DNA from 2 places in the Psychrobacillus psychrodurans genome. Region 2 is predicted to be linked to the other one. Evidence: riboswitches for the same ligand, from Rfam matches in the RefSeq annotation. Region 2 holds a riboswitch; the other holds the start of a gene.
What was found. A riboswitch is a leader RNA that binds a small molecule or an ion and turns the genes downstream of it on or off. The one in region 2 is predicted to bind S-adenosylmethionine.
Positions count from the first base shown of each region.

Region 1 (4,981 bases), 890 kb from region 2:
CGGCTAAAGCAGGTACACCGTAATACACTAAAAACAGTAGTACGATAGATGGTGTACATCTTAAAATCGTTATATAGAAGTTTGCTATTTTTTGAGCAATTTTACTCTTTCCAAGCTTCATCATAGCGAGAATCAAACCAAAAAAAGTACCGAAAATAATGGATAATCCAGCAACGACAAAAGTTACTTTTAAAAATGGAAGCAATATCGGAAGTGAGTTCCATATGTACGATACATCAAAGTATTTTTCCATATTGTGCATTATTCCCCCTATGATATTTTAAAGGCTACCTGTGCATCCTGCGCCAGGCAGCCTCTATCCCGAATAAACGGGCAGTGACACTTCCAATCCAAGGCTTTATTCTATAGTAACTACTTATAGGTGGAACAACTGCCCGTAAAACTCCTAAAATAAGGTGGGGTGAAGAAAACCCTACTAATTGTTGTTTTACGTTATAGGAATCTAACAATTATCTTTCAACTTGGTCTAACACTTCAAAAAGGTCTCGACCGTAGAACTCTGTACTGAGTTCATTTGTTTTCTTTTCTTCTTGTAATTGCTTAATAGCTTTATCGTAAGCATCTGCAAATTCTTGCTCTTTTTTGTTGAATAATGGCCATGTCTTGATAACTGCAAATTCATTGTAAACAACTTCATCTTTTAGATTATAGTAAGGACCAGTTTCATCTAAAACCTGTTTTTGGAATGGTCCTTCAATTATTACTCCGCCGTCAACACGCCCCTCATTGACCCATTGGATTACATCCACGGTAAATGCATCACCTGCATCTAGTTTTACAGGGTTATTAGGATTTGCTTTGTTGTATTCATCAATTACAGTATACTGCGCATTATTTGCGGCAATCGGTGCTAAAGAATATTCAGCAGTTGCAAAATCCTCTAACGATTTAATATGCTCATTTTCTTTTTTCAATACGAGACCTGCACTACTTAAACCAAGGAATTCCTTGGGGAAAATAAATTTTTCTGTGCGTTCCTCTGTCCAAAAAGCATTTTTCACACCAACCTGAAACTTGCCTTGCTCTACCCCGATTAATAGATCATCACTTGTAGTCCCTACATATTCAAATTCATATTCAGGTAGTAGTTCATCTACTAGTTTCATAATTTCTACATCATATCCAGTGGCGTTTCCGTTGTCATCCAACCATGAAATAGGTTTAGAGGCCATGTCATATGCTACTTTTACTTTGCGAACATCACCACCTTCTGATGAAGTAGAAGCCTCCCCGGAACTACAAGCCGCTAAAAAAGTTATGGATACTAAACCAACCGCCACTAATTTAAAATACTTATTCATGTTCATTCTCCTTATCCTTTTACTAAGTTTTTATTATTTACTTCTTCTAACGCTGAAAGTGCTAGTTTCTTAATAGTCATATCATCCATAGGAGGATTATGTAGTCCCGCTCGGACATCTCGATAATAGCGTTGTAGTGGATTAGTTCGCTGTAAGCTTTTGGCACCAACTAAACGCATTGCTTTATCAACAATAGTGATGGCTGAATTAGTGACTATATGCTTTGCCACGCTTACTTCATTAGAAAGTAGTTCTTTTGTAACATCATTGTCATAGGAAGTAGCAACTCCATAAATGACTAATCTTGCCTTCGTAAGCTCTAAATCTATTTCTCCTAAAAGCTGTTGAACGTTTGGCAGCTGTGCAATAGATCCGTTCAAGCTATTTGGTGAATGGGTATTGGCAAATTGTACTGCGTAGTCTCTTGCTGCCTGTGCGATTCCGAGATAGGTCGCTGGTATATGTAATAGCCACCCATTAATCTTTCCACCACTTGCGAACTCGGGGAGCTCTACTAGATTTGACTCATGAACGATTACGTTATTCAATACTAAGTCATTACTACTCGTTCCTCGCATGGATACAACATCCCAGGTTTCTTCAATGGAAAGGCCAGCTGTATTGCGAGGAATAAGGAAGAAACCAACTTTTTCTTTTTCCTCAATCCATGCAGATGTTAAAAAGTAGGATAGTACAGGGGATGCGGTCGTGAATATTTTACGTCCATTTAGTACCCAAGAATCTCCTTTTCTTATGGCTATAGTTCCAGGCCTACCCCCACGCGTTGGGCTTCCAGTTTGAGCTTCACTGACAGAACGATTTATGAGTGCGCCATTTAATACTTCTGCTGCAAAAAAGTCGAGTTTCTCTTTTTTCCAAAGTTTGTTTTCAAATAGTTCACCAACAACACCTAAGCTCCAACCTACTGATAGGGCTGTGTTGGCATCAAAGCTAGCAAGTGTTTCTTGTAAAAGAACCATATCGTATACAGAAAATCCATTACCACCATACGATTCGGGTAGTGTAAGGCTTGCATATCCGATATTGATCAAATCATCCACGTTTTCTTTTGGAAAAATAGATTGTTCATCAATTTCGGCGGATTTACTTTTAAATTTTTCTTCTAACTCATATAACTGATTGATCCAATACTGCTGTTTTTCCGTTTTGATGTACAAGTTATTCACAGTTGTCGTCTCCTTTTGATTTTAATTATTCCTATGTGTTAAGTTGGTTTTAAATGCAAATAAAAAACCCTTTTGAAAATCAAAAGAGTAAGTAATTTTATGTACACTTATCTCTCAAGTTTCTTGCTGGAAGTAGCACCATACCATAGAAGTGGCGGTTGCTGAAGCATCATCGGACCAGTCCCTCAGCTTCTCTTAATAAGTAGTATGGAGTTGTGGGAATAATCGTACTACTTAATCTGCAAGAAGTCAATAGTAATTCTTATCGATTTAGTATGAATTAAGTGTTTGATTCTATTTTAGGGGTTTTTGAACTGTCATTCAGGGTATAAACAATAGTGTAGATATAAGTAGAGGAGGAGTTTGTTTGGATAAGAAAGTAACTGGAAATAGCAAAGATGAACAATTAGAAAAATTCCGTGTGGACGATCAAGGACAAGCATTGACTACGAATCAAGGACTAAAAATATCTGAAGATGAATTTTCTCTAAAAGCAGGAGAACGAGGTCCTACTTTGATAGAAGATTTCCATTTTCGTGAAAAAATGACGCATTTTGATCATGAGCGCATACCAGAAAGAGTAGTACATGCTAGAGGTTATGCAGCTCATGGGGAATTCGAATTATACGAATCAGCAAGTGAATTTACGAAGGCAAAGTTCTTACAAACACCTGGCACAAAGACTCCAGTGTTTGTAAGGTTTTCTACTGTGGCAGGTTCACGTGGATCTGGTGAATTAGCTCGCGATGCTAGAGGATTCGCTACTAAGTTTTATACGGAAGAAGGAAATTATGATTTAGTAGCAAATAATATTCCTGTCTTTTTCATTCAAGATGCTATTAAATTTCCAGACCTGGTGCATGCTATAAAGCCAGAGCCACACAATGAAATTCCGCAGGCTGCGACTGCACATGATACGTTTTGGGATTTTGTTGCTAACAATCAGGAGACGGCACATATGATCATGTGGACAATGTCAGATAGGGCTATACCACGTAGCTTTCGTATGATGGAAGGGTTCGGTGTAAATACATTTCGTTTCATTAACGAGGCAGGTAAATCCCATTTTGTAAAATTTCATTGGAAACCACTACTTGGTACCCATTCAGTTGTATGGGATGAAGCACAAAAGATAAATGGGAAAGATCCGGATTTCCATCGTCGTGACCTATATGATGCGATTGATAATGGGGATTATCCTGAGTATGAATTTGGAGTCCAACTTATCGCAGAGGAAGACGAATTTAAATTTGATTTTGATATTTTGGATCCTACTAAACTATGGCCAGAGGAAGAGATACCAGTAAAAATTTTAGGGAAGATGACATTAAATCGTAACGTAGATAATGTATTTGCTGAAACTGAGCAAGTTGCGTTCCATCCAGGAAGTGTTGTACCAGGAATAGATTTCTCAAATGATCCACTACTTCAAGGACGATTATTTTCTTATACAGATACACAATTAATCCGTCTTGGTGGTCCTAATTTTCATGAGCTACCGATAAACAGACCTGTTTGCCCATTCCACAATAACCAGCGTGATGGATATGGAAGACAATCGATTAATGTGGGAAGAGTGAGCTATCATAAAAACTCTCTTGCTGGGAATACTCCGATACCTGTTAGTGAAGCTGAAGGTGGGTATTCGCATTATCAGGAGAAGATAGATGCTCGAAAAGTTCGTGCACGAAGTGAGAGCTTTAAAGACCATTTTTCGCAAGCTAAGTTATTTTGGAATAGCATGAGTAATCCAGAAAAAGAACATATTATTAGCGCATTTAGTTTCGAACTTGGTAAGTGTAAAGAATTGACTGTTCGTCAACAAGTTCTAGAGATGTTCGCGAAAGTTGATTTGGATTTATCGAATAAGGTAGCGGAAAATTTAGGACTTGTAGTGCAAGGTGTGAGTACTACAACTACTACAAAATCTTCCCCGGCACTTAGTCAGTTAAATACTTTTATGAAGCCACATACTAGAAAAATAGCTGTTTTAGTTGGAGAAGGGTTTGAAGAGGATTTACCTACAATTCTAGCAGATTTAAAAGCAGGCGGAACAATGCCAGAAATAGTGAGTGATCATCATGGATCAGTTGTTGGAGCTGATGGGACGTTGCTGCCAGTAGACCATACTTTCTTAACAGCTGATTCGGTATTATTTGATGCGGTATATGTAGCAAGTTTACATGGTAAAACAGCTATGTTTGAAAAAGAGGCTACGTATTTCATCAAGGAAGCTTATGCACATTTTAAACCGATTGGCGCTACATTTAGTGGTGAGCAACTAGTCGACAATCTTCACTTTACTGGTCAAGCTGGTGTACTCTCCAAAGAATCTGGGAAAAGTTTCGTGGACAGTTTCTTAAAAGCTATTGCTACGCATCGATTCTGGAACAGAGCAGTATAAATATCAAGTGGGCATGTCCAACTATTAGGACATGCCCATTTTACATAGAATATAAATTATATAGTGTT
Region 1 is NZ_CP189791.1:3,695,982-3,700,962, reverse strand. Features, by position in the region: gene ACQCPR_RS18300 (amino acid ABC transporter permease) at 1-262, opposite strand, end outside; gene ACQCPR_RS18295 (transporter substrate-binding domain-containing protein) at 471-1,322, opposite strand; gene ACQCPR_RS18290 (acyl-CoA dehydrogenase family protein) at 1,334-2,509, opposite strand; SAM riboswitch class I at 2,614-2,714, opposite strand; gene ACQCPR_RS18285 (catalase) at 2,877-4,913, shown strand.
Region 1: another riboswitch for S-adenosylmethionine. It lies ahead of ACQCPR_RS18290 (acyl-CoA dehydrogenase family protein); the one in region 2 lies ahead of ACQCPR_RS02845 (methionine biosynthesis PLP-dependent protein).

Region 2 (4,981 bases):
GTTAATTGAATCCTTTAGTGCTATACAAAACGAAACAGCATTGGCTTCAGATGTAGAGGTGGAGAACACACCAACCAAAAAGGATTCGATAGCTACGAGTATCTTAAGAATACCTTCTATCCAATTGGAATCACCTGTAATTGATGGAGCAACTTCGGATAAGTTAAATCGTGCTCTAGGAATGATAGAGAATCTGGATGCACCTGGCACTCCAAATGGAAGTTCCGCTATTGCTGGGCATCAGTCGCATCAGTTTGGATATTTTTTTAATCGTTTAAACGAATTACAATTAGGAGATAAATTTGAATTAGATGTAAGTACAGACACACTAGTTTACGAAGTATTTGATATTCAAATAGTTAAACCAAACAATGTGGAAATATTAAATCGTCAGGAAGGAATAACTATGCTGTCTCTTATAACCTGTTATCCAGAAAAGTCAAATAAATATCGGTTAGTGGTACAAGCAAAACAGGTTGAACATCAATAAACTAAAAGTGTGCGTCTAGTTTTATCTACTAGATGCACACTTTTATTAATTTTAGTATATTTCCAATTCTTCTAGCATTTTGAAAGAGTTGTTTAAACTTTGACTGTGCGAGCCAAACCTTTAATGTATTTATGAATAGGGCTTTTGAGATTTATATACTTACTATCTCCTTTTGTCTTGATGCTATTTCTAGCGCTTGTTCAAAGTCAGCTATTAAATCATTAACATTCTCTAATCCAACTGAAAAACGTAGTAAACCATCTGTTATTCCGCGTTTATCTCGTTCCGACTTGGGCATCGCGGCGTGAGACATTTGAGCTGGATGGGAGAGAATGGATTCAACTCCGCCTAGACTTACCGCAAATACAGGAATTTTAACGTTTTCAACAAATGCCTTAGCGGTGGATTTATTCGGTAAACAGAAGGAAAGGACAGCACCAGCACTACTCGACTGTCTGTTATGCGTTTCGTATCCTGGATGAGTGGAAAGTCCAGGGAAAAAGACATTCTCCACCAAATCATGCCCATTTAGATAGTTTGCTATTTTTTGGGCAGACTGAGCGGATTTTTCAAAACGGACATTTAATGTTTTGATACCTTGAATGAGAGAAAATGAATCTTGCGCACCTAAAATAGCACCAAATGAGTTTTGGATAAATGCTAAACGCTTACCTAACTCCTCGTCTTTTGTAACCGCAAGTCCTGCAATAATATCGCTATGCCCAGATAAAAATTTTGTTGCACTATGTAAGACGATATCAATTCCTAAATCTAATGGACGCTGATATAACGGTGTCATAAATGTATTGTCTAAGAAGGTTAAACAAGCATTGGATTTTGCAAGCTCCACGACAGCCATAATATCAGTAATACCTAAGCATGGATTCGAAGGTGTCTCGATGTAAATCAGTTTTGTATTAGATTGCATTGCACTTGCAATGGCTTCCACGTTCGTAAAATCTGCAAAGCTGTGCTCAATTCCAAAACGAGGCAATACTTCTGTAACAAAACGAAAGGTTCCACCGTATACGTCTTCTGTAATAACGATATGATCGCCTGAAGACAAAAGCATAAATGCAGAAGAAATTGCCGCAATTCCTGATGCAAATGCCAATCCTCTAGTACCCCCCTCTAATTCAGCAATCGTTTTTTCGAGTGCATCTCTCGTAGGATTTCCCGATCGACTATAGTCATAAGGTCCAAAATCATCAAAGCTTTCTTGATGGAAAGTGGAGGATAAATAGATAGGAACATTTACAGATCCAGTTTTTATCTCCGAATCTCCGCGTGTAGAGGCAACAATTATACTAGTCTCCAACGACTCTTTGTAATCACTCATTAATTATGACCTCGCTTTTCTAATGTATTTAATACTTGTTTTAAATCTGCGATTAAATCTTCTACTTCTTCAATCCCAACCGAAAAACGAAGGAGACTATTATCAACGCCTCGTGCATTCCGTTCCTCTTCAGGTATATCGGCATGTGTTTGTGTAGTAGGATACGTGATAAAGCTCTCTACACCACCAAGACTTTCAGCAAATACAATCAGTCTCAAATTCTTTAGGAAAGGAGCCACCCATTCGCTTTTTTGTAAACGGAAGGATAACATCCCGCCAACCCCTGGATATAATACATCCTTAACAGCAGGTTCCTGTATTAAAAATTCAGTAATTCTTTTTGCATTTAAATCATGCTGCTTCATACGTAGATGAAGTGTTTTTAATCCTCTTATTAACAACCAAGAATCGAAAGGAGAAAGGACAGCACCTGCAGCATTATGGTTGACTTGCAATTGTTCACTTAGCTCAGTACCTTTTGTGACCACCAATCCTGCAAGTACATCGTTATGTCCCCCAATATATTTTGTGCCACTATGGATGACAATATGGGCACCCAATTCAATAGGTCGCTGTAAATAAGGGGTTAAGAATGTATTGTCTACGATTAACAATAGATTATGCTCTTCTGCTATATCCGCAAATAGCTGTATGTCTATTTCCTGCATTAAAGGGTTAGTGGGTGTTTCGATAAATAAGGCTTTTGTATTTTCTGTTATTAATGCTTTTACTTCTTCAGCTGATTCAAATTTTGTATAAGTAGTACGGATATTATATGAATCTGCGTACTGGTTGAATAATCGGTATGTACCACCATACAAATCATCAGGAGCAATTAACTCATCTCCTGACTTAAAAAGAGATAAAACCAATTGTATTGCAGCCATACCAGAACTACAGGCAAAGCCAGCGTCTCCACCTTCTAACTTTGCAATTCCTTCCTCTAAAATAGCTCGTGTCGGGTTCTTAGTTCGTGTGTAGTCGTATCCTGTAGACTGCCCAATCCCATTGTGTTTGTATGCTGTGGAGAGATAAATGGGGGGATTTACCGCCCCGGTTTTTTCATCACTATGATTTCCCAATTGAACTAACTGTGTATCAATACTGTTTTTTGGCATAATTTTTCATCCTTTACAATTAAAATAAAAAAGAGGATTCTCTAATAAGAAGAGAACCCTCAAGTAAATATCGAAGTTTGTCTTCTTATCTTCAAGACGTCATACGTCTATTGGAATTAGCACCATACCTAAGCGTGGCTGGTTGCTGAGACATCTAAGGGCCAATCCCTCCGTCTCTCTGGATAAGAAAAAATATATGAAATTATCAAAATTTTAAATTTAAATAATCTTAACACTTAGTGGCTATTAATACAATACGTTTTTTTGTTTCAAGTTATGACATAAATGTCAGTATTAAAACAATTACTCCGAGTATTAAAGATATCCACCCTACAACTAACTTGTGAGAATAAGCTAAAGCTACCAGTCCTAACAGAACTGCACCAGCACCTAGCCAAAGGGGAGCATAAAAGAAACCAAGTACCCCTAAGACTATACCCAACAAACCAACCCATAATCCTGTAGAAGAATCCAACATCCACACCTCCCATCCTATAATGTAGGAACTCCAAGAAGCAATGTCCCTTTACATATTATATGAAGGGTATGGAGGAGGGGCATAAACAATCTGCAGATTCATTGCAGAGATGGGCTCATAATGCTGGTCTTTTATTAAATAAACAAAATATTAGAATGTAGCTTAAAATTTGTTATAATTACAAACAGACCCGTTGGTATGTTAGGAGGAATAGCTATGGATACTAAATCACTCTTGATTGAAACTGCTACAATTCTTTTTCAGGAAAAAGGTTACAAAACTGTAGGACTCAATGAAATTTTAAAAGCTAGTAATGTTTCAAAGGGTGCTCTTTATCATCACTTTCCAGATGGCAAAGAAGAACTCTTGATAACTTGTTTACACGCTTTAAAAGAAGACATAACCACAGATATTGAAGCTATTTTTAGTAAGCATCTTACAACTAAGGACGCCATAATTTCAACGATTGATACTTTAATAAATAGCTTTGAAAAAAGAGGTACTATTACTGGCTATACATTTAGCAGTATTGTTAGTGAAATGGCAACAATGAGTGAACCAGTTCGCAAAGCGTGCAGTGAGTTATATGAAAATATTGAACGCATCTACTGTGCTAAGCTATTATCCGATGGTTTTTCGGATGAAACAGCTGTCTCTGTATCGTTATTGTTGACTGCTTCGATTGAAGGGGCCATGATGCTTTGTTTAACGAAACAATCTACGAATCCTTTAAAAACAATTGCAGAACTATTACCGAACTTGTTGGAGAAGCTATAAAAAATGGAATTTAAAGCGAAGGTCTTTACTAAACTTTGAGAGGAAGAAAAAAATGCATCAAGAAAACAGACTACCAAGAAATGCAAAGGAAGGCCTATTATTCGGCACAATTATCTCAACACTTACGGTTATATTCATGACCTCCTTAAATATCATTCTCTCTTTTGGAGAATTTAACGGAGAAGTTGCTTTAACCATCTTAAAAGCGCTACCGATTATTTGGGTTATTGTTATGATTATTGAACCAACTATTTTTGGACGTATTGCAGAAGCACTAGTTAAAAAATTCACTAAGCCTACGGATAGCTTCAACTCCAAAATTTTATTCCGAATTCTTTTTACCGTATTAGGGATGTCTGCAGCTATGACACTTATTGGTGATATTATAGGAAATGGCTTTAGAATGGAAATCTTCAGCAACTGGTTAACGAATTGGCCGCGTAACTTCGCAATCGTACTTATTGCAGAAAGCTTAGTAATTCAACCTATTGCCCGTTTTGCAATGGTAAAATTACATGAATCTCAAGATGGAAAAGCTCAAGCAAAAGCTGTTGTAAGTACAAAATAACTAACAAAAACGCTCAGACATATTTTGTCTAAGCGTTTTTTCTTTTCACTATAACTAAAACATCAGCAGACATTGTTCAATATCTGTTTCTATTTTCCACCCAGTAGGTCAAATAATCCTCCTGCTATACTGCCTTCACCTTTTGAACCACCACCTGGTGTTTGAGGGGCAGCAGCAAATACTTTACTAGCTAATCTGCTAAATGGAAGTG
Region 2 is NZ_CP189791.1:575,386-580,366, forward strand. Features, by position in the region: gene ACQCPR_RS02835 (class D sortase) at 1-490, shown strand, start outside; gene metC (cystathionine beta-lyase) at 642-1,829, opposite strand; gene ACQCPR_RS02845 (methionine biosynthesis PLP-dependent protein) at 1,829-2,947, opposite strand; SAM riboswitch class I at 3,030-3,136, opposite strand; gene ACQCPR_RS02850 (C4-dicarboxylate ABC transporter) at 3,222-3,422, opposite strand; gene ACQCPR_RS02855 (TetR/AcrR family transcriptional regulator) at 3,642-4,202, shown strand; gene ACQCPR_RS02860 (DUF2798 domain-containing protein) at 4,255-4,770, shown strand; gene ACQCPR_RS02865 (TIGR00266 family protein) at 4,860-4,981, opposite strand, start outside.